DNA from 2 places in the Streptomyces changanensis genome. Region 2 is predicted to be linked to the other one. Evidence: predicted binding sites of a transcription regulator. Region 2 holds the regulator's gene; the other holds the start of a gene.
The links. Region 2 encodes HspR, which represses chaperone genes until heat shock. Its sites were predicted from a motif close to TTGAGNNNNNNNNNCTCAA; they were not measured.

Region 1 (10,545 bases), 970 kb from region 2:
GCGGTTCGCCGAGCTGCTCGGCGAGGACGGTCCGGCCCGTCCCCAGGTCGAGGATCTCGACGCCGAGCCGGTGGCCGCCGTCCGCCGGGTACAGCTTGGCGTAGGCGATCCGGCCGTGGCCGACGGAGGGCAGGCCGGTGAGGGTGTCGTCGCGGGCGCCGTCGACGTACGTGGGCCGCGGGTCGCCGGCCCGGAGGAAGCCGACGTGACGGCCGTCGCCGAGGACGTCGTACACGTCGAAGACGGTCACGCCGCGGTCGACGCGCAGGCTGAGGACGTCGCCCTGCGTGGACAGCAGCTTCTTCACCGGACCGCCCGCGAGGGGCCGGGACAGGACGTCGACGCCGTCGGGGCCGTACGCGGCCCACACCACCGTGCGGCCGTCGGTGGCCGGGTTCACGTGGTAGCGGCCGTCGTTGGGGCTCATGAGCCGGGGGGCGCCCTTGCCGTCGACGCGGCCGGCGTAGACGGAGTACGGCTCGGAACCGTCCTCGTCGGACCGGGCGGCCGTCCACCAGCCGCCGCCCGCCTGGACCTCGGTGCCGTCGGTGTTCACCTTGGTGAGCAGGGCTTCGGAGTCGACGCCGAGCGCGTTCTCCCAGCCGCGCACGATGCCGTGGGCGGTGAAGGACCGCTTGACGGTGTCGACCTGGCGGGTGGTGGCGCCGAGGTCCCGGGCGGCCGCGACGACCGCCTCACGCCCCTCGGTGAAGCCGTCGAGCGGGGTGAGGTACTCGGTGAGCGCCTTGTAGACGATCCGGTCGGCCGGCTCGGGGCCGAGGTCCTGGCGCATGTCCCACAGGGCGCCGGAGAAGATCGTGGAGTTGAGGTGGACGCCGCCGTTGTCGATGCCGAAGGTCACGCCGAGGAAGTTCTTCGCGGTGGTGGCGCCGTCGTCCAGGTCGCGCAGGGCGCAGTCGCGGGGCTTCGCCGTGCGGCACAGGTCCTCGCCGATGAGCCCGGCGTCGGGGTCGTCCATCGAGCGGCCGGAGCGGTCGACGTCGATGGCGTTGCCGAAGTAGTCGGCGACGGCCTCGTTGAGGGCGCCGGACTGGCCGGCGTAGACGAGGCCGGCGGTGTTCTCGACGACGCCGTGCGTCATCTCGTGGCCCACGACGTCGAGGTCGGCGGAGAGCGGGCGGAACTCGTCGTCACCCGAGCCGTACACCATCTTGGTGCCGTCCCAGAAGGCGTTGACGTAGGGCTCGCCGAACAGGGTCACGCCGACGAGGGAGTCGACGGCGGAGCCGCGCCCGTCGAGGCCGGACCGGCCGTGCCGCTCCTCGTAGTAGTCGTGGACCTGGCCCGCCGCCCAGTGCGCGTCGACCGCGCCGGAGTCGGTGGCGTCCTGCCCGAACGCGGCGGTGGGCGAGGAGAACGGCTTCAGGTCCTGCGGCCAGCCGCCGAGGACGTCCAGGACGTCCTTGTCGCGGGCGTCCCAGGTGGTGAGCGCGTTCTTGCTGCCCTCGGCCATGCGGGCCCGGTCGGTCATCAGGTAGGGCCCGTCGGCGGTCGGCCGGTCGACGTTCAGCGGCACCTTCGTGCCGTCGAGGCGCACGCCGCTGCCGGTGACGGCCTCGGCGGGGTCCGCCGCGGCGGCCGGGGCGCCGGCGGGGCCCGCCGTGCCTGCGGCGCCCGGCACGCCCCTCGCCCGCTGCCGGGTGTCCGCGGCGGCGGTCCGGGGGGCGGTGAGGGTCTTGATGCCGGTGTGCTGGAGGAGGGGGTAGCCGGCCCGCGCGTCCACGTAGACGTGCTGGAGGACCGGTTCTCCGGTCACCGGGTTCGTGCCGCGCACGGTCACGTGGTACGCGAGGACGCCCGTGCCGCGCGGGATGACGACGAGCCCCGCCGAGCTGCCCCTGAGCGCCGGGCCGCCGGTCGCGTCCCGGCGGGCGGGGTCGGCGCCGGACCGGGTGAGCCGGTCGCCGCCGAACCGGTCGAGCGTCGCGCCGACGGCGCGGCGGACGGCGGTCTCCGCGCTGACGGCCGGCGTGGTGTTCACCGTCAGGTCGGTGAAGTACCGGCCGGAGGTGCCGGTCACGGCACGGCGCCCGGCGCCGGTCTCCATGCGGACGACGTACTGGCCGCCGAGGACCGGGACGCCCCGGTGCTTCTGCTGGAGCCGTACCGTCTCGTCGGCGCCGCGCCGGAGGGTCTGCACGGGGGCGAGATCGCGCCGCGGCTCGGGGATCTTGTACCGGCTCTCCTTCGCGGCGAGGTGGCCGCGCGCCGCGTCGGCGGGGGAGGCGCCGGCGTCGGCCGGCTCGCGGATGCCGTCCACGAGGGACGGGGTGTCCGTCTCGGGGAGCGGGATGAGGTCGGCCCCCGGTGCGGTGGGCCGGGGGTCGCCCGGCACCGCCGTGGTGGCCTGCGGGCCCGCCGTCCGGGTGGTGCCGGCGGCGTGGGCGGCGGGGACCGCCGTGATCAGCAGCCCGGCGGCGAGGAGCGCCGCTCCCCCGCTCGCGGCAGCCCCCTTCCGTATGCCGGTTCTCGCTGAAGTCGTCCTGGATGCGCGCACAGTTCGTACCCCTCCTACGTGCTTGGTCAGAGCCGTTCGGGTGGTGTGGGGCCATGCAAGCGGCGCGCTTCACCGGTGGGCAATGAGCCAACTGTGCGGAGAAGTGGACATGCACACTTGTGTGTCCGGTGAGGGCCCGAAGAGAATCCGACCCATGATCAAGGGGGGATTGCCCCCACTTGGCCTGGGGGAGGCCGAGGAGCGGGCGTATGAGGCATTGCTGCTGGAACGGGCCGAACGTGTCGAGGAGTTGGCACACCTCCTCGACCTTCCGAGGGAGCGGGTGCACACCGCGCTGGACCGGCTGGTGGAACACGGGTTCGCCCGGCCGGCGGACCCCGCGCGGGAGGGCGGACTGCCGCACCCGGCGGCGCCGGCGACCGCGATCCGCACGCTGATCGACCGGCGGCAGGCGGAACTCCACCGCAGGTCGGCGGAGTTGGAGCGGCTCCGGTCGACCGCCGAGCGGCTCGCGGCGGAGCGGGCGGCCGCCGCGCAGTCGGGGGCCGGCGGCGTCGAGGCCGTGACCGGGCGGCGGGCGGTCGACGAGCGGGTCGGGCGGCTCCTCGCCGGGGCCGAGCGGGAGGTGCTGCTGATGGACCGGCCGCCGTACGCGGGCCTGGACGTCGGCGGGTTGCTCGCCCGGGGTGTCGAGGTGCGGGCGGTGCTGGACCGGGCGGGGCTCGCCGCGCCCGGACGGGCCCGTGCGGTGGCGGCGCTGGCGCGGCGGGGGCTGCGGGTGCGGGTGGCGGCGGGGGTGCCGACGCGGCTGGTGGCCGTGGACCGGCGGGTGACGCTGCTGCCGCCGGCGGACCCGGCCGACCCGCGGGCGTACGCCCTGGTCGTCGCCGACGCGCGCCTGCGGGAGGCACTGGTGCCGCTCTTCGAGGCGGTGTGGGAACGGGCGGTACCACTGGAGTGCGCGGGCGCGGGTACGGCGGGGGGCGGCTCGGGTGCCGGTGCCGGTTCGGCGGGGGCCGACGCGGCGGGGCCGGCGGGCGCGGGGGCGGTGGGCCGGACGTCCGCGGGGGCCTGGCGGGACGGCGGGGCCGGGGACCGGGCGGAGCAGCGGGAGCTGCTGCGGCTGCTCGCCGCGGGGCTGAAGGACGAGGCCATAGCGCGGCGGCTCGGCGTACACGTCCACACCGCGCGGCGCAGGATCAGCCGGCTGCTGGAGGCGCTGGACGCGCGCACGCGCTTCCAGGCGGGGGCGCGGGCCACGGCCCGGGGCTGGCTGGAGCCCTGACCCGGGACGGACGGGCGCTACCGCCGGCAAGGGCGCAGGATCCGCCGCCCCACCGGTACGGGCCGGACGCCCGCGCCCCCTACGAGCGCGCGGCGACGGCCGGCCGCGGCCCCCTACGAGGGCGCGGCCGGCCCGTACCGGCGGGGGCTTCAGGCCGCCGTCGCGACGGCGGTGGTCGCCGGCGCCAGGGCGATGTCGAGCACCTGCCGGACGTCCGTCACCGTGTGCACCTCCAGCGTGTCCAGGACCTCGGCGGGCACGTCGTCGAGGTCGGCCTCGTTCCGCTTGGGGATGACCACGGTCGTGATCCCGGCCCGGTGGGCGGCGAGCAGCTTCTGCTTGACCCCGCCGATCGGCAGTACCCGGCCGGTCAGCGACACCTCCCCGGTCATCGCCACGTCCGTGCGCACCAGCCGGCCGCTGAGCAGCGAGGCGAGCGCGGTGGTCATGGTGACGCCGGCGCTCGGCCCGTCCTTCGGTACGGCTCCGGCCGGGAAGTGGATGTGGACGCCCCGGTCCTTCAGCCCGGTCACCGGCAGTTCGAGTTCGGCGCCGTGGGAGCGGAGGAAGGAGAGCGCGATCCGGGCGGACTCCTGCATGACGTCGCCGAGCTGCCCGGTGAGGGTGAGTCCCGCCGCCCCGGTCTCCGGGTCGGCGAGCGACGCCTCCACGAAGAGGACGTCGCCGCCCGCGCCGGTGACGGCCAGGCCGGTGGCCACGCCCGGCACGGACGTGCGGCGCTCGGCCGGGTCCTGGGCGGACTCCGGTACGTGGTGGGGCCGCCCGATGAGCCCGCGCAGGTCGTCCGCGCCGATCGTGGTGGGCAGCTCGCGGTCGCCCAGCTCGGTCTGGGCGGCGACCTTGCGGAGCAGCCGGGCGAGGGAGCGCTCCAGGTTCCGCACGCCCGCCTCGCGGGTGTACTCGCCGGCCAGCCGGCGCAGCGCGCCCTCCTCGACCACGACCTCGTCGCGGGCGAGACCGGCCCGCTCCAGCTGCCGGGGCAGCAGGTGGTCGCGGGCGATGACGACCTTCTCGTCCTCGGTGTAGCCGTCGAGGCGGACCAGCTCCATCCGGTCCAGGAGGGCCTCGGGGATGGCCTCGAGCACGTTGGCGGTGGCGAGGAAGACGACGTCGCTGAGGTCGAGCTCGACTTCGAGGTAGTGGTCGCGGAAGGTGTGGTTCTGCGCGGGGTCCAGCACCTCCAGCAGGGCGGCCGCCGGGTCGCCGCGGAAGTCGGAGCCGAGCTTGTCGATCTCGTCGAGGAGGACGACGGGGTTCATGGACCCGGCCTCCTTGACGGCGCGGACGATCCGGCCGGGCAGGGCGCCGACGTAGGTGCGGCGGTGGCCGCGGATCTCCGCCTCGTCCCGGACGCCGCCGAGGGCGACGCGGACGAACTTCCGCCCCATCGCGTGGGCGACGGATTCGCCGAGGCTGGTCTTGCCGACGCCGGGCGGCCCGACGAGGGCGAGCACGGCCCCGCCGCGGCGGCCGCCGACGACGCCGAGCCCGCGGTCGGCGCGGCGCTTGCGCACGGCCAGGTACTCGGTGATGCGCTCCTTCACGTCGTCGAGCCCGGCGTGCTCGGCGTCGAGGACCTGCTTGGCGCCCCGGATGTCGTACCGGTCCTCGGTGCGCTCGTTCCACGGCAGTTCCAGGACGGTGTCGAGCCAGGTGCGGATCCAGGCGCCCTCGGGTGACTGGTCGCTGGCGCGCTCCAGCTTGTCGACCTCCTTGAGGGCGGCCTCGCGGACCTTCCCGGGCAGGTCGGCGGCCTCCACGCGGGCCCGGTAGTCGTCCGTCCCGCCCTCGTCGTCCTCGCCGTTGAGCTCGCGGAGCTCCTTGCGGACGGCCTCCATCTGGCGGCGGAGGAGGAACTCGCGCTGCTGCCGGTCGACGCCCTCCTGGACGTCCTTGGCGATGGACTCGGCGACGTCCTGCTCGGCGAGGTGCTCGCGCAGCTGCTCGGTGGCGAGCCGGAGCCGCGCGACGGGTTCGACGGTCTCCAGCAGGGCCACCTTCTGGGCGGTGGTGAGGAACGGCGAGTACCCCGCGTTGTCGGCGAGGGCGGCGACGCCGTCGATCTGCTGGACCCGGTCGACCACCTGCCAGGCCCCGCGCTTGCGCAGCCAGCTGGTGGCGAGGGCCTTGTACTCCTTGACCAGCTCGACCACGGCCCCCGGCAGCGGCTCCGGCACGGCCTCCTCCACGCGGCTGCCCTGCACCCACAGCGCCGCGCCCGGCCCGGTCGTGCCGGCGCCGATCCGCACGCGCGCCCGACCCCGGATGAGCGCCCCGGGATCCCCGTCGGAGAGCCGCCCGACCTGCTCGACGGTGCCGAGGACGCCGATGCCGGCGTACGTGCCGTCCACCCGTGGCACGAGCAGCACCCGGGGCTTGTCGCTCCCGTCCCGGGCGGCGGCCTGGGCGGCCTCCACGGCGGCGCGGACGTCGGTGTCGGACAGGTCCAGCGGTACGACCATGCCCGGCAGGACGACCTCGTCGTCGAGCGGCAGCACGGGCAGGGTGAGCGGTGCGGACGTCGAAGCCATGATCTCCCCTTCGGCAGTCAAGTTGAGCTGTACCGACTCAATGCACCTGAGCGCCGCGGTGTTCCCGGGGGCGCGTTCGCCCACAGCGATCACCCGTCCGACCAGCGGTGACCCGGGCGGCTCGGCCCGTCGTGCGTCCGCCTTCCAGGGGCGTTGTCAGTGGCCGCTCCTACGATCCGTCCATGAGCATGATCGGAGAGTACGTACGGCTGACGCCGGCGCAGTTCGAGCGCGCGCTCGGGGATCCCGAGTGGGCCCGGGACCTCGTTGACGAGCTGGTCGACGCGGAACTGGACGGGGAACCGGACGCGGCGTCCGCCCGCTGCCTGAGCACCGACAAGGCGTGGCACGCGCTGGACTTCCTGCTGTCGCGGCTCGACTTCCCGGTCGACGTCGTCTTCGGCGAGGAGCCGCTCCCGGAGGCCGGGGACTGGGGGTACGCGCCGCCGCGCTACCTCACCCCGGAGCGGGTCCGCGCGGCCGCCGAGGCGCTGGCGGACGTGCCCGCGGCCCGGCTGGTGGAGGGCGTCGGGCCGGAGGACCTGGCCCGGGCGGAGGTGTACCCCAGCGTGGTGTGGGAGCGCGGCGAGTCCCTCGACTACGTGACGCACCACTACGACGAGCTGGTCCCGTTCCTCACCTCCGCGGCCCGCGACGGTGACGCGGTGCTGCTCTGGCTGGACTGAGCGCGCGGACGGCCCCCGCCGGGCCGGCGGAGGCCGTCCGCGCTCCGCGGCGTCACGTCGTGGCGCGGTGCTCGCATCCCGAGGCCGGCACGGTGTCGCCCGGGTCGGCGCGCAGGTGGTCCTCGCCGCCGCCGCACGACCGGACGGTGTCGCCCGGCGCCCCGTCCCGCAGGACGATCCGGTCGCCCCCGCCGTGGGTGGTGACCTCGTCGCGGCCGGTACCGGCGTCGACGGAGGCGTCGACGGGCGCCGCGACGTGGACCCGGTCGTCGCCGTCCCGCACCCGGACGGCGACCCGGGTGACGCCGCCCACCGGGCCGCAGGTGACCAGGACGTCGCTGCGCCGCACGCAGCCGGGACCGGCGGTGACCCCGGCCTCGTCCTGCACGGCGACCTCGCCGAGGAGGACCCCGACGACGACGTCGTTCGCGACGCCGCCGCTCGCGGTGTACACGACGGCGGCGCCCTGCCGGACGGCGGTGCCGCCGGCGGCACCGGCCCCGGCAGCCGCGGGTGTCGCCAGGGCGAGGGGCAGGGCCAGGCCGAGGACGGCGGCGGACGCGGTCGCGCGCCGCAGCGCGGCGCCACCGGCGGAGGGTGTTCTCATCAGTGGTCTCTCCATTCGCGCACGGACGAGGCGCCTGTCCGGCCCCTCACCGCCCACGGAAACAGAGGGTGACGGCAACCGCACGATTTGTTCACCCCTGGTGATGCCGCGACGCCTCGTGTGTAATGGCCCCATGCAGAATGCAGTTATTACCTCGGCGTGGGTGCGCGGCTGGGCCGTCTCACGCGGCACGCCGCCGCCGGTCGAGGAGCCGTGGGGCTACCGCATCGACGTGGGCCTCAGCCGGCACGTCTTCCGCCACGTGCTCCCCGAGCCGGACGCGGCCACCGTGCGCAAGCTCTGCGAGACGGTCACCCAGCCGTACGCCTGGCTCAAGGTGCTCGCCGAGCCGGAGGACGTCGCCGGCTGGATACCCCCCGAGTGGACCGTCCCCGACGACCCGGGCTTCATGATGTACACCGCGCTGAGCCCCTCCCCCGAGGTCGCGCCGCCCGCCGGCTACACGCTGCACACCGAGTTCCACGAGGGCGTCCACCACGTCCGCGTCCTCGCCGGTGACGGCGGGCTCGCCGCCCACGGCCAGGTCGCCCCGACGGGCCCGACCGCGGTGTTCGACCAGATCGAGACGTTCGACGGCCACCAGCGGCGCGGCCTCGGCACCCTCGTCATGCGGAACCTCCAGACGGCGGCCGCCCGCGCCGGGGCCACGACCGGCGTCCTGAGCGCGACCGTCGACGGCCGCGGGCTGTACGCCTCGCTGGGCTGGCACCACCAAGGGCCGCTCACCGGCGTCGTACGCGACGGCTCCGCCCCCTGAGGGGTGCCGGTCACCCCGAGGCGGCGGCCCGGCCGGCGGCCCGCCGCGCCAGCGGCCACCCGGCGACGCCGATCAGCAGCGCCAGGACGTGGCCCCAGGCCGTCAGGGGGTCCTCGAAGGCGACCAGGTCCCGCAGCAGCATCGCCCCCACCCAGACGAGCACCGCGCCGCGCACCACCGGCCCGAGCAGCCCGGCCAGCGCGCCCACGCACGCGAGCAGCCCGAAGCTGATCCCGTAGTCCAGGCGGTGCAGGGACGTCTCCGGCAGGTGCCCCGCGACCACGGACACCGCCACCGGGACCTGCGTCACCAGCGTCGCCCCGACGTGGCCCACGGCGAACACGCCCGCCGTCCGCCACGCCCCGATCCGCCGCTCCAGCGCCGTGAGGACCAGGACGAAGCCGAGGGCGTACGGGGAGGACAGACCGCCCGCCACCCACAGCGCGCTCGCGAGGAGCGCCGCCGACGGCGTGCGGGACAGGTGGGCGACGTCGGTGCTGGAGGCGTGCAGCAGCGCGGCGACGGTCCGCGGGTCGCCGAACTCGGCGTAGAGGGAGGTCGCGAGGAGCACGAGGGCGTACCCGAAGGTGAACGGCGTGCCGGCCGGCGTCGGCAGCAGCCGGGCCGCGCGCCGCAGGATCCCGTGCCACGACCGCACCACCGGCGCGGTCGGCCCGGGGGGCGCTGGGGCGGCCAGCGGCGCGGTGAGCCCGGTCCGCGCGCCCACCCCCCGCGGCACGGCGGCGGCCGGTGGGGCGACCGGCCCGGTGGACGCGTCGGCCTCGGGCGGGGCGCCGGCGGCCTCGGGCACGACGGCGAGTGTCGGCACGGCGGCCACCGGCCGCAGGACAGCAGCCCTCGGCAGGACGGCGGCCGCCGACACGGCGGCCACCGTCGGTACCGCGCCCCCCGGCGTGACCGTGGCGGGCCGCAGGGCGGCGACCGGCGGCGCGACCGCTCCGGGCGGCGCGGTGGGGCGTGGCCCCGCCGGCGTCCGCTCGTCGTCGACGGCGCGTGGGGCGGGTACGCGGCACGACGGCCGCTCCGCGGCGTCCGCTCCGCCCGGCGTACCGCGGGTCTCCGCTTCGAGGCGCACGGCGAGGCCCCCTCCTTCTCGGCCCCCCGGCATCCGTCAACCCCTCGGCCCACCAGCCCCCTTACCCCACGCGACCGGTCACATCCCCGTCCATGACGCAGGTCACACGGGGTCAGGACGGCCCGGCCGCCCCCGCTTAAAGTTGAGGCATGCCAGTGACGCTCGACCGACGTGAAGGACCGTACGGCGAAGTCGTGCTGCGGCGGCGCGACGAGCACTTCGAGATCATCGCCAACGGCACCTTCCTCATGGACACCTCCGACGGCCGCTCCGAGCGGCTGCTCGTCGACGCCGCCCTCCGGGCCCTGGGCGGGACGCCGGGCGCCCGGCCCCCCGGCGACGACCGGACGCCGGTCGACCGGACGGCCGGCGGCGGCCTCGCACCCGGCCGCGCCGGAGCCCGGCCCTCCGTCCTCATCGGGGGCCTCGGCGTCGGCTTCTCGCTCGCCCACGCCGCCGCCGACCCCGCCTGGGGCCGCATCGCCGTCGTGGAGCGGGAGCAGGCCATCATCGACTGGCATCGCGAGGGCCCGCTCGCCGCCCTGTCCGCCGCGGCGCTCTCCGACCCCCGGACCGTCCTGCTCCACACGGACCTCGTCGCGTACGTCCGCGACCCGGACGTCACCGACACCTACGACGCGCTCTGCCTCGACATCGACAACGGCCCGGACTGGACGGTCACGGAGGGCAACGACGGCCTGTACTCCCCGTCGGGTCTCGCCGCCTGTGCGCGCCGGCTCAACCCCGGCGGCGTCCTGGCCGTCTGGTCCGCCCGGCCGTCCGCCGATTTCGAAACGTCCTTGCGGAATGCCGGATTCAGCGGGGTAAGGACCGAAGAGGTCCCGGTTGCCCGGGGCGTACCGGACGTCGTCCACCTCGGGGTTCGCCCCGCGTAGCCTCGACGCGGTCGCTGCCTTTATGTTGTTGCCGGAACGCACGGATCTACAGCTCGCGCAGGACGCGACGGGGGCGGGGCATGGAGCACGCACACACCAGCCACACCGGCAGCGCGGTCACGCCGGGTACGCAGCGCCGGGTCCTGGTCGTCGAGGACGACACGAC
Region 2 (10,545 bases):
GCCCGCCCGGCCCGGCGTAGGGGCGGCCTCCCTGCGACCACTGCTGCTGCGGGGACGGCGACGGGGACGGGTACGACGGAGGGGGCGCCGCCGCGCCGCCGTGCGGTCCCTGCCGCGTCTGCGGCGCCTGCCGCGGTCGTTGGTGCGGGGTGCGGTTGTCCCGGCCGCGTCCGATCCTGAATCCAGCCACGTCAACGAACGTACCCGGTTCCGCGCGTACGGGCGTACACGGCCGGTCGCCGGGGGGCCGTTTGCTGCCGACCTGTGACATCCCCTAGGGGGCGTCAGGCGGCCGTGGGAGGGGGCGGGGTGGGCGGGATGGGGTGGCGTGGTGGCCAGGGTGGCACGGGGGTCGGGTGGCACGGGGGCGTCGCGGCCGCCCCGGCCCCGTACACCTGTCCCGCCGCCCGCCGCCCGCCGCCCGCCGCCCGCCGCCCGCCGCCCGCCGCCCCCCGCCCGCCGCCCGCCACCGGTACGCCGGTACGCCGAACGGCCGGGTCCGCCCGTGGGGGCGGCCCGGCCGTTCGTGGTGGGCTGTGCGCGGCGCGGCTACTGCGCCGGCTGCGGCTCCTGCGTCGGGTCCGACTCCGGGGCGTCCGTCTCGGGGGCGGCCGGCGTCTTGACCGAATCCAGCAGCAGCTGCGCGACGTCCACGACCTGGAGGGACTCCTTCGCCTTGCCGTCGTTCTTCTTGCCGTTCACGGAGTCCGTGAGCATGACCAGGCAGAACGGGCAGGCGGTGGAGACGATGTCCGGGTTGAGGGAGAGGGCCTCGTCGACGCGCTCGGTGTTGATGCGCTTGCCGATGCGCTCCTCCATCCACATCCGCGCGCCGCCGGCGCCGCAGCAGAAGCCGCGCTCCTTGTGGCGGTGCATCTCCTGCTGGCGCAGGCCCGGGACGGCCGACATGATCTCGCGCGGCGGCGTGTAGACCTTGTTGTGGCGGCCCAGGTAGCACGGGTCGTGGTAGGTGATCAGCCCGTCGACCGGGGTGACCGGGGTGAGCCGGCCCTCGTCGATGAGGTGCTGGAGCAGCTGCGTGTGGTGGATGACCTCGAACTCGCCGCCCAGCTGCGGGTACTCGTTCGCGATCGTGTTGAAGCAGTGCGGGCAGGTCGCGACGATCTTCTTGGCCGACTTGGGCTTCCTCGTCGACTCGTCCTCGTCATCCTCGCCGAACGCCATGTTCAGCATGGCGACGTTCTCCTGGCCGAGCTGCTGGAACAGCGGCTCGTTGCCGAGGCGGCGGGGGGAGTCACCGGTGCACTTCTCGTCGCCGCCCATGATCGCGAACTTGACGCCCGCGATGTGCAGCAGCTCGGCGAAGGCCTTGGTGGTCTTCTTGGCCCGGTCCTCCAGGGCGCCGGCGCAGCCGACCCAGTAGAGGTAGTCGACCTCGGAGAGGTCCTCGACGTCCCTGCCGACGATCGGGACCTCGAAGTCGACCTCCTTGGTCCACTCGACGCGCTGCTTCTTCGCCAGGCCCCAGGGGTTGCCCTTCTTCTCCAGGTTCTTGAGCATCGTGCCCGCCTCGGACGGGAACGACGACTCGATCATGACCTGGTAGCGGCGCATGTCGACGATGTGGTCGATGTGCTCGATGTCGACCGGGCACTGCTCGACGCAGGCGCCGCAGGTGGTGCAGGACCACAGCACGTCCGGGTCGATGACGCCGTTCTCCTCGGCGGTGCCGATGAGGGGGCGCTCGGCCTCGGCCAGGGCGGCGGCCGGGACGTCCTTCAGGGCCTCGGCGGACGCCTTCTCCTCGCCGTCCGCGGTCTTGCCGCCGCCGGCCAGCAGGTACGGGGCCTTGGCGTGGGCGTGGTCGCGCAGCGACATGATGAGGAGCTTCGGGGAGAGCGGCTTGCCCGTGTTCCAGGCGGGGCACTGCGACTGGCAGCGGCCGCACTCGGTGCAGGTCGCGAAGTCGAGGATGCCCTTCCAGGAGAAGTGCTCGACCTGGCTGACGCCGAAGACGGTCTCCTCGGCGCCCTCCTCGTCGTCGAAGACCGTCTCGAAGTCGATCTCCTTGCCGCCGGACGTCATCGGCTGCAGGGCGCCCAGGGCGGTCTCGCCGGTGGCGTTGCGCTTGAACCAGATGTTCGGGAAGCCGAGGAAACGGTGCCAGGCGACGCCCATGTTGGTGTTGAGCGAGACCGTGATCATCCAGATCAGGGAGACGCTGATCTTCACCATGGCGGCGAGGTAGACGAGGGTCTGCAGCGTGCCCGTGGACAGCCCGTCGAAGGCGAGGACGAGCGGGTACGAGACGAAGTACGCCGCCTCGTAGGAGTCCACGTGGTGGAGGGCGCCCTCGAGGCCGCGCAGGACCAGGATGACCAGGCCGATGGTGAGGATGACGTACTCGACGAAGTACGCCTGCCACGCCTTGGAGCCGGCGAAGCGCGACTTGCGGCCGGCGCGGGACGGCAGGCTCAGCAGGCGGATCACCATCAGGACGACGATGCCGAGGACCGTCATCAGGCCGATGGCCTCGATGTACATCTCGAACGGCAGGAAGCCGCCGAGGACCGGCAGCATCCAGTCGGCCTGGAAGAGCTGGCCGTACGCCTGCGCCAGCGTCGGCGGCAGGGTCAGGAAGCCGACCGCGACGAACCAGTGCGCGAAGCCGACGATCCCCCAGCGGTTCATCCGGGTGTGGCCGAGGAACTCCCGGACCACGGTGACCGTGCGGGCCTTCCAGTCGTCGGTGCGGCGGCCCGCCGGCACGGGCTGGCCGAGCCTCACGAACCGGTAGATGTGCGCGATCGCTCGGGCAAAGAGCGCAACGCCGACCACGGTCAGGGTCAGCGACACAATGATCGCGGCGAGTTGCATGGGGGCTCCTCGGGCCTGCGAGGTGGGGGATCCGGTACTACTAAGCGGTAACTTATTGGGTTCGGTGCTGAGCGTACCCAGATATTCCGCCGCACTGTAGCCGCGTGCGCGGTGATCTGCGTCGCTCAGGTGAGCCTGACCGGCGCCGTCCGTTCAGTCCCGGGGTCGCGGGCCGGTGAGCAGGGCGACCGGGGTCCGCAGGAGCAGCGCCACGTCCGTTCCCACCCCATGGTGCTCCACGTAGTGCTGGTCGAGCAGCAGCGGCTCGTCCCAGGGCAGCGGCGAACCCCGCCTCACCTGGGCCGGCCCGGTCAGGCCGGGGCGTACCGCGCCGCGCCAGGGTGCGTCGGCGCCGGGTGCGCCGGGCGGGAGCGGGGCGGGGCCGACCAGGGACATCTCGCCGCGCACGACGTGGACCAGCCGGGAGAGCGCGTCGAGGCGCAGTCGCCGCACCGGCAGGGTGCGCAGGGTGAACGGGCGGCCGTGCAGGCCGACGGCCGTCTCGTGGACGAGGAGGCCGCCGGCGGGGCGGCCGAGCGCCCGGGCCCCCGCCGCGGCGAGCAGGAGCGGCGCGACCAGCGTCAGCAGGACGGAGCCGAGGACCAGGTCCAGGACGCGCTTGGGGTGCATGGTGGCCACCTCGTCTTTCCGCATTGCTCAGGGTTCGTATCGGTTCACGGCTTATGTCCGGATAGTGCCGGTGTGCTGAACAATAGGCGGGGTAGGGGTGTCCGTCGGGCCCGCCGGGCCGCGTGTCGGGGGACTCTTGCGCATAAGGGCTGGATAAAAGTTGAGCGCGCTCGACTCAGGTCTGTTGACGTGAGTGCGTGGGTCGTGCATCCTTGAGCCTGTTCCACTCAAGTCAGTTGGAGGAATCGAAATGGCACGTGCGGTCGGCATCGACCTGGGCACGACTAACTCCGTCGTCAGCGTTCTGGAAGGCGGCGAGCCCACCGTCATCACCAACGCCGAGGGCGCCAGGACCACGCCGTCCGTCGTCGCCTTCGCCAAGAACGGCGAGGTCCTCGTCGGCGAGGTCGCCAAGCGGCAGGCCGTCACCAACGTCGACCGGACCATCCGTTCGGTCAAGCGCCACATGGGCACGGACTGGAAGATCGAGCTCGACGGGAAGAACTTCAACCCGCAGCAGATCTCCGCGTTCATCCTGCAGAAGCTGAAGCGGGACGCCGAGGCGTACCTGGGCGAGAAGGTCACGGACGCGGTCATCACCGTCCCGGCGTACTTCAACGACTCCGAGCGCCAGGCCACCAAGGAGGCCGGCGAGATCGCGGGCCTGAACGTCCTGCGCATCGTCAACGAGCCGACGGCCGCCGCCCTGGCGTACGGCCTCGACAAGGACGACCAGACGATCCTCGTCTTCGACCTCGGTGGCGGCACCTTCGACGTCTCGCTGCTGGAGATCGGCGACGGCGTCGTCGAGGTGAAGGCCACCAACGGCGACAACCACCTCGGTGGTGACGACTGGGACCAGCGCGTCGTCGAGTACCTGGTCAAGCAGTTCCACTCCGGGCACGGCGTGGACCTGTCCAAGGACAAGATGGCCCTCCAGCGCCTCCGCGAGGCCGCCGAGAAGGCCAAGATCGAGCTGTCCTCGTCCACCGAGACCTCGATCAACCTGCCCTACATCACGGCGTCCGCCGAGGGCCCGCTGCACCTGGACGAGAAGCTCACGCGCGCCCAGTTCCAGCAGCTCACCGCGGACCTGCTGGAGCGCTGCAAGATCCCGTTCCACAACGTGATCAAGGACGCGGGCATCCAGCTCTCCGAGATCGACCACGTCGTCCTCGTCGGTGGCTCGACCCGCATGCCGGCCGTTGCCGAGCTCGTCAAGGAGCTGACCGGTGGCCGCGAGGCCAACAAGGGCGTCAACCCGGACGAGGTCGTCGCCATCGGTGCCGCCCTGCAGGCCGGCGTCCTCAAGGGCGAGGTCAAGGACGTCCTGCTCCTCGACGTCACCCCGCTGTCCCTCGGCATCGAGACCAAGGGCGGCATCATGACCAAGCTCATCGAGCGCAACACCACGATCCCGACCAAGCGGTCCGAGATCTTCACGACGGCCGAGGACAACCAGCCGTCCGTGCAGATCCAGGTCTACCAGGGCGAGCGCGAGATCGCGGCGTACAACAAGAAGCTCGGCATGTTCGAGCTGACCGGCCTCCCGCCGGCCCCGCGCGGCGTCCCGCAGATCGAGGTCGCCTTCGACATCGACGCCAACGGCATCATGCACGTGACCGCGAAGGACCTGGGCACGGGCAAGGAGCAGAAGATGACCGTCACCGGCGGCTCCTCGCTGCCGAAGGACGAGGTCGACCGGATGCGCCAGGAGGCCGAGCAGTACGCGGAGGAGGACCACCGCCGCCGCGAGGCCGCCGAGACCCGCAACCAGGGCGAGCAGCTCGTCTACCAGACGGAGAAGTTCCTCGCCGACAACGCCGACAAGGTGCCCGGTGACGTCAAGACCGAGGTCGAGACGGCGGTGAGCGAGCTCAAGGAGAAGCTGAAGGGCGAGGACACCGCGGAGATCCGCACCGCCACCGAGAAGGTCGCGGCCGTCTCCCAGAAGCTCGGCCAGGCCATGTACGCCGACGCCCAGGCCGGCCAGGCGGCCGGCGGCGCCCAGGCGGACGCCGGCGACACCGGCGCCAAGGGCGACGACGACGTCATCGACGCCGAGATCGTCGACGACGAGAAGCCGAAGGGTGGGGCCGCATGACGGAGGAGACCCCGGGATTCGAGGAGAAGCCCGACGTCCCCTCCGGCGCCACCCCTGACGACGCCGCCGAGGCCGCCGAGACCCCTCCCGTGGAGGAGGGCGCGGCGGCCCCGGCCGGGGACGCGAACGACACGGACCAGTCGGTCGGCGCGACCGCCCAGCTGGACCAGACCCGCAGTGCGCTCGCCGAGCGCACCGCGGATCTCCAGCGGCTCCAGGCGGAGTACCAGAACTACCGCCGCCGCGTCGACCGGGACCGGGCCGCGGTCAAGGAGGTCGCCGTCGCGACGCTCCTGACCGAGCTGCTGCCCGTGCTCGACGACATCGGCCGCGCCCGGGAGCACGGCGAGCTGGTGGGCGGCTTCAAGTCGGTCGCCGAGTCGCTGGAGACCACCGTCGCCAAGATGGGCCTCCAGCAGTTCGGCAAGGAGGGCGAGCCCTTCGACCCGACGGTGCACGAGGCGCTCATGCACTCGTACGCGCCGGACGTCACCGAGACGACCTGCGTGGCGATCCTGCAGCCCGGGTACCGCATCGGCGAGCGGACCATCCGGCCCGCGCGCGTCGCCGTGGCCGAGCCCCAGCCGGGCGCGGCGCCGGCCGCGAAGGACGAGCAGCCGGGCGACGAGGAGAACGGTGGCCCCGACGAGGGCTGACAGCCGGCGGGCCGGCGGTCTTCGGACCGCCGGCCCGGTGGCTGACGCAGTGATCGTCCGGGAGGAGGGACGTCGATGAGCACGAAGGACTTCGTCGAGAAGGACTACTACAAGGTCCTCGGCGTCCCCAAGGACGCCACCGAGGCCGAGATCAAGAAGGCGTACCGCAAGCTCGCCCGGGAGTTCCACCCGGACGCCAACAAGGGCGACGTGGCGGCCGAGGCGCGTTTCAAGGAGGTCTCCGAGGCGAACGACGTCCTCGGCGACCCCAAGAAGCGCAAGGAGTACGACGAGGCGCGCGCCCTCTTCGGCAACGGCGGCTTCCGCCCCGGACCCGGCGGCGCCGGCGGCTCGTTCAACTTCGACCTGGGTGACCTCTTCGGCGGTGCCCAGGGCGGCGCGGGTGGCGCCGGCGGCTTCGGCGGCGGGCTCGGGGACGTCTTCGGCGGCCTGTTCAACCGGGGCGGCACCGGTGCCGGCCCGGGCACGCGGACACAGCCGCGCCGCGGCCAGGACATCGAGTCCGAGGTGACGCTCAGCTTCACCGAGGCGGTGGACGGGGCCACGGTCCCGCTGCGCATGTCCAGCCAGCAGCCCTGCCAGGCGTGCTCCGGCACCGGCGACAAGAACGGCACCCCGCGGGTCTGCCCGACCTGCGTCGGCACCGGCCAGGTCTCGCGCGGCGGCAGCGGCTCGTTCTCGCTGACCGACCCGTGCGTGGACTGCAAGGGCCGCGGGCTCATCGCCCAGGACCCGTGCGACGTCTGCCACGGCAGCGGCCGCGCCAAGTCGTCGCGCACCATGCAGGTGCGCATCCCGGCGGGCGTCTCCGACGGCCAGCGGATCAGGCTGCGCGGCAAGGGCGCCCCCGGCGAGCGGGGCGGACCGGCCGGCGACCTGTACGTGATCGTCCACGTCGACAGCCACCCCGTCTTCGGCCGCAAGGGCGACAACCTCACCGTCACGGTCCCCGTCTCCTTCGCCGAGGCGGCGCTGGGCGGCGAGATCAGGGTGCCGACCCTCGGCGGGCCCGCGGTCACGCTGAAGATCCCGGCCGGCACGCCCAACGGCCGGACCATGCGCGCCCGCGGCAAGGGCGCCGTCCGCAAGGACGGCACGCGGGGCGACCTGTTGGTGACCGTCGAGGTCGCCGTGCCCGAGGGGCTGAGCGCCGAGGCGCGCGAGGCCCTGGAGGCGTACCGTCGGGTGACCGCGGACGAGGACCCGCGGGCGGAGCTCTTCCAGGCCGCGAAGGGGGCTTGACGCAATGGACGCACGCCGACGCAACCCGTACGAACTGACCGACGAGACTCCGGTGTACGTCATCTCGGTGGCGGCCCAGCTCAGCGGGTTGCACCCGCAGACGCTGCGCCAGTACGACCGGCTGGGACTCGTCTCGCCGGACCGTACGGCCGGGCGGGGACGGCGCTACTCGGCCCGCGACATCGAGCTGCTCCGGCAGGTGCAGCAGCTGTCGCAGGACGAGGGCATCAACCTGGCCGGAATCAAGCGCATCATCGAGCTGGAGAACCAGGTCGCCGCGCTGCAGGCGCGGGTGGCCGAGCTGTCGGCGGCGGTCGAGGGTGCGGCGGCGGCGATACGCCAGCGCGAGGCCCAGGTCCACGCCTCGTACCGGCGCGACCTGGTGCCGTACCAGGAGGTGCAGCAGACGGGCGCGCTGGTCGTGTGGCGCCCGGGTACGCGCCGGGGCGGCGAGTAGCCACCCAGTGCGGCGGTCGGTTCGGCGCGTTCGGCGTGCGGCGTCCGGCCCGTGGACGTTTCGAAGGCCCCCTCTCCGGAGGGGGCCTTCCGCGTGCCGGGGCCGGGCCGTGCGGGTCAGGAGCCGCCCTCGTGCGGGGGGCCCGGACCATGCGGGTCCGGGGGCGGCCCTCATGCGGGTCAGGGCCGCCCTCGTGCGAGTCAGGGGCCGTGCGGGTGCGGGTGCCCGCCCCCTGCGGGTGTCCGCGGCCGGCGGGGCGTCAGTCGTGGCCGCGCGGTGGCTCCTCCGGTCCCGGGGTGCGGGGGGTGAGGTCCTGGTCCTGGTCGAGGATGCCGGAGCGGGCGATGAGGTAGCCGAGCTGGGCGCGGCTGCCGCTGCCCAGGGTGGAGGCGAGCTTGGCGATGTGGGCGCGGCAGGTGCGGACGTTCATGCCGAGCCGGCGGGCGATGGCCTCGTCGACGTGGCCCTCGACGAGGAGCTTGGCGATGGACCGCTGGATGCCGCTTATGCCGTTGAGGGCGGGGGCGTACGAGACGACCTCCTCCTCCCACGGGATGCCGTGCAGCCAGAACTGCTCGAACACGCCGACGAGGTACTGCACCAGTCCCTCGTGCCGCAGCTCCAGGGCCACCTGGCGGTCGCTGCGGGCCGGTATGAAGGCGACCTTGCGGTCGACGATGATCAACCGGTCGATGATCTCCTCCAGCGTGCGGACCTCCAGCCCGTACGGCGTGATCCGCTCGACGTACCCCATGGTCGCCGAGTGGTGCCGCGCGGTGTGCTGGTAGAGGGTCCGCATTCGGACACCGCGGCCCAGCAGGGGCTCCACCCGCCGCAAGGCGGCCTTGACAGTCTCGGGTTTCCGTCCGCTGCCCGGCTGGATGGTGAGGAGTTCGACCGCGCACTCGTCCGTCACGCGGTCCAGTTCGGCGTTGATGACCGCCAGACCCTCCAGGACGTTGATCGCCGCACTGGTGCACGGGGCCGCCGCGGGGATCGTCATGAACGGCTCGAATGCATCGGCCAACGACAGGGCCCGCTGCCTGCGCTGCTGGATCTCCCGCTCGATGGGGTGTATCAGCTGGTTGAGGGCGATGGACGGAGGCACGGGCCGCAGCCACTGGGAATCGTCCGGATCCGGATGCAGCAGGGCGAGGTCGATGAGGCAGGGCGCCGCGTCGACCTCCGTACGGGCTATCCGGCCGGCGCGCAGGGCGGCCGCGTACAGGTGCTTTCCGGCTTCGCACAGCTCGTCATGACTGTGCCCGGTTTCCGGATTGTCCACCTTAGACCGCATCTGCACCCCCCTCAGGGTCCTGTATTTCAGGAACATGATGCCTGTACTGGCTGGTGGAAGCGTTCGGAGTGAGCCATCGTCATAGACGCGGGGGAGGAGGTAAGGACAAAAAGAGGTGGAGATCGTCCATGACCAGGATGGTTCGTGCACTTAGCGCCATAGCTGTCGCCGCGGCGGCCGCGTGCGGTGTCGCCGCCCTCAGCGGCGAGCCGTCGTGGGACACGGTGTCCGCGAACAGCGTCGTCGCAGGTGAGCCTGCGTGGGAGGTCGGGCCGGCGGGCATCCCTGAGCCTTCGTGGGAGGTCGCCCCGACGACCTTCGGGGAGCCCTCTTGGGACAGCGCCGACTCCACGCCGACGGGTGTCGCCGCATGAACGTCCCCGACGACTCCCGATTCCGCCGCGAGATGGCGTCCGCCTACCGTTCCGGGTGGCACTTCATCGACCTCGTCACCGCAGTCCCCCAGGGTGGCGATTCGTTGATGGTCACCCTCTTCGGGGAGCCGATCGTCATCACCCGCGGCGACGACGAGGACATCCGCGCCTACCGGTGCCTCCGTCGGCCGCGCGGTGCGCCGCAGCCCGTCCGCTGCGCCATCCGCTACGGAATGATCTTCGTCAACCTCGACCAGCGTGACCATCAGCTGGTCGAGGCCGAGGCCCCCACCGCCACCCCCCGCAGCGCCTGAGCGATTCCCCCGTCGTTGTAGATCGCTCAGGTGCTTCCCCCACACAGCGGCGCCATCGTGGACCTGAAACACGATGGCGCCGCTGTGCTGTCCGCGTCCCGCGCGCCCCGCGATCCGGGCCCGCGCCGCGCGCCCCGCGATCCGGGCCCGCGCCGCGCGCCCCGCGATCCGGCCGCGTCCCGCGCGCCCCGGGCGCCCACCCCGCGCCGCGCGCCCCGGGCGCCCACCCCGCGGTGTGTGCCCCGCGCGCCCGCCGGGCCCCGCGCGTCCCTCGGTCTAGGCCCGTCCCATCGCGCGGGTGAGCGTGATCTCGATCACGACCCGGTCCGGGTTCGGCGTCGGGGTGCGCCCGTACCGCTCCGCGTACCGCGCGACGGCGTCCGCGACGACGTCCGGTTCCGTGCGGACCACGGCCAGGCCCTCCAGCGTCGCCCAGCGGCCCGCGGCCACCTGGCACACCGCGACCCGGGCGCCGTCGGACCCCGCCGCCAGCACGTTCGCCACCTTGCGGCTGTGCTTGTTGGTGATCACCCGGGCCACGCCCCGCGCGCCGCCGTCCGGGTCGTAGGTGACGCCGACCGGCACCACGTGCGGCGAACCGTCGGGACGGTG

Region 1: the regulator HspR is predicted to act here: its motif matches at 6,339-6,357, upstream of lon (endopeptidase La).

What each region holds. Positions count from the first base shown of each region.
Region 1 is NZ_CP102332.1:4,532,503-4,543,047, reverse strand. It holds gene NRO40_RS20310 (M4 family metallopeptidase) at 1-2,518, opposite strand, end outside; gene NRO40_RS20305 (helix-turn-helix transcriptional regulator) at 2,673-3,764, shown strand; gene lon (endopeptidase La) at 3,914-6,316, opposite strand; gene NRO40_RS20295 (YfbM family protein) at 6,499-7,002, shown strand; gene NRO40_RS20290 (hypothetical protein) at 7,055-7,609, opposite strand; gene NRO40_RS20285 (GNAT family N-acetyltransferase) at 7,743-8,387, shown strand; gene NRO40_RS30825 (rhomboid-like protein) at 8,398-9,483, opposite strand; gene NRO40_RS20275 (spermidine synthase family protein) at 9,633-10,379, shown strand; gene NRO40_RS20270 (response regulator transcription factor) at 10,460-10,545, shown strand, end outside.
Region 2 is NZ_CP102332.1:3,566,915-3,577,459, forward strand. It holds gene NRO40_RS15870 (Yip1 family protein) at 1-190, opposite strand, end outside; gene NRO40_RS15875 ((Fe-S)-binding protein) at 550-2,838, opposite strand; gene NRO40_RS15880 (sugar transferase) at 2,992-3,468, opposite strand; gene dnaK (molecular chaperone DnaK) at 3,719-5,572, shown strand; gene grpE (nucleotide exchange factor GrpE) at 5,569-6,228, shown strand; gene dnaJ (molecular chaperone DnaJ) at 6,304-7,491, shown strand; gene NRO40_RS15900 (heat shock protein transcriptional repressor HspR) at 7,496-7,948, shown strand; gene NRO40_RS15905 (helix-turn-helix transcriptional regulator) at 8,208-9,245, opposite strand; gene NRO40_RS15910 (Rieske (2Fe-2S) protein) at 9,616-9,933, shown strand; gene NRO40_RS15915 (pyridoxamine 5'-phosphate oxidase family protein) at 10,210-10,545, opposite strand, start outside.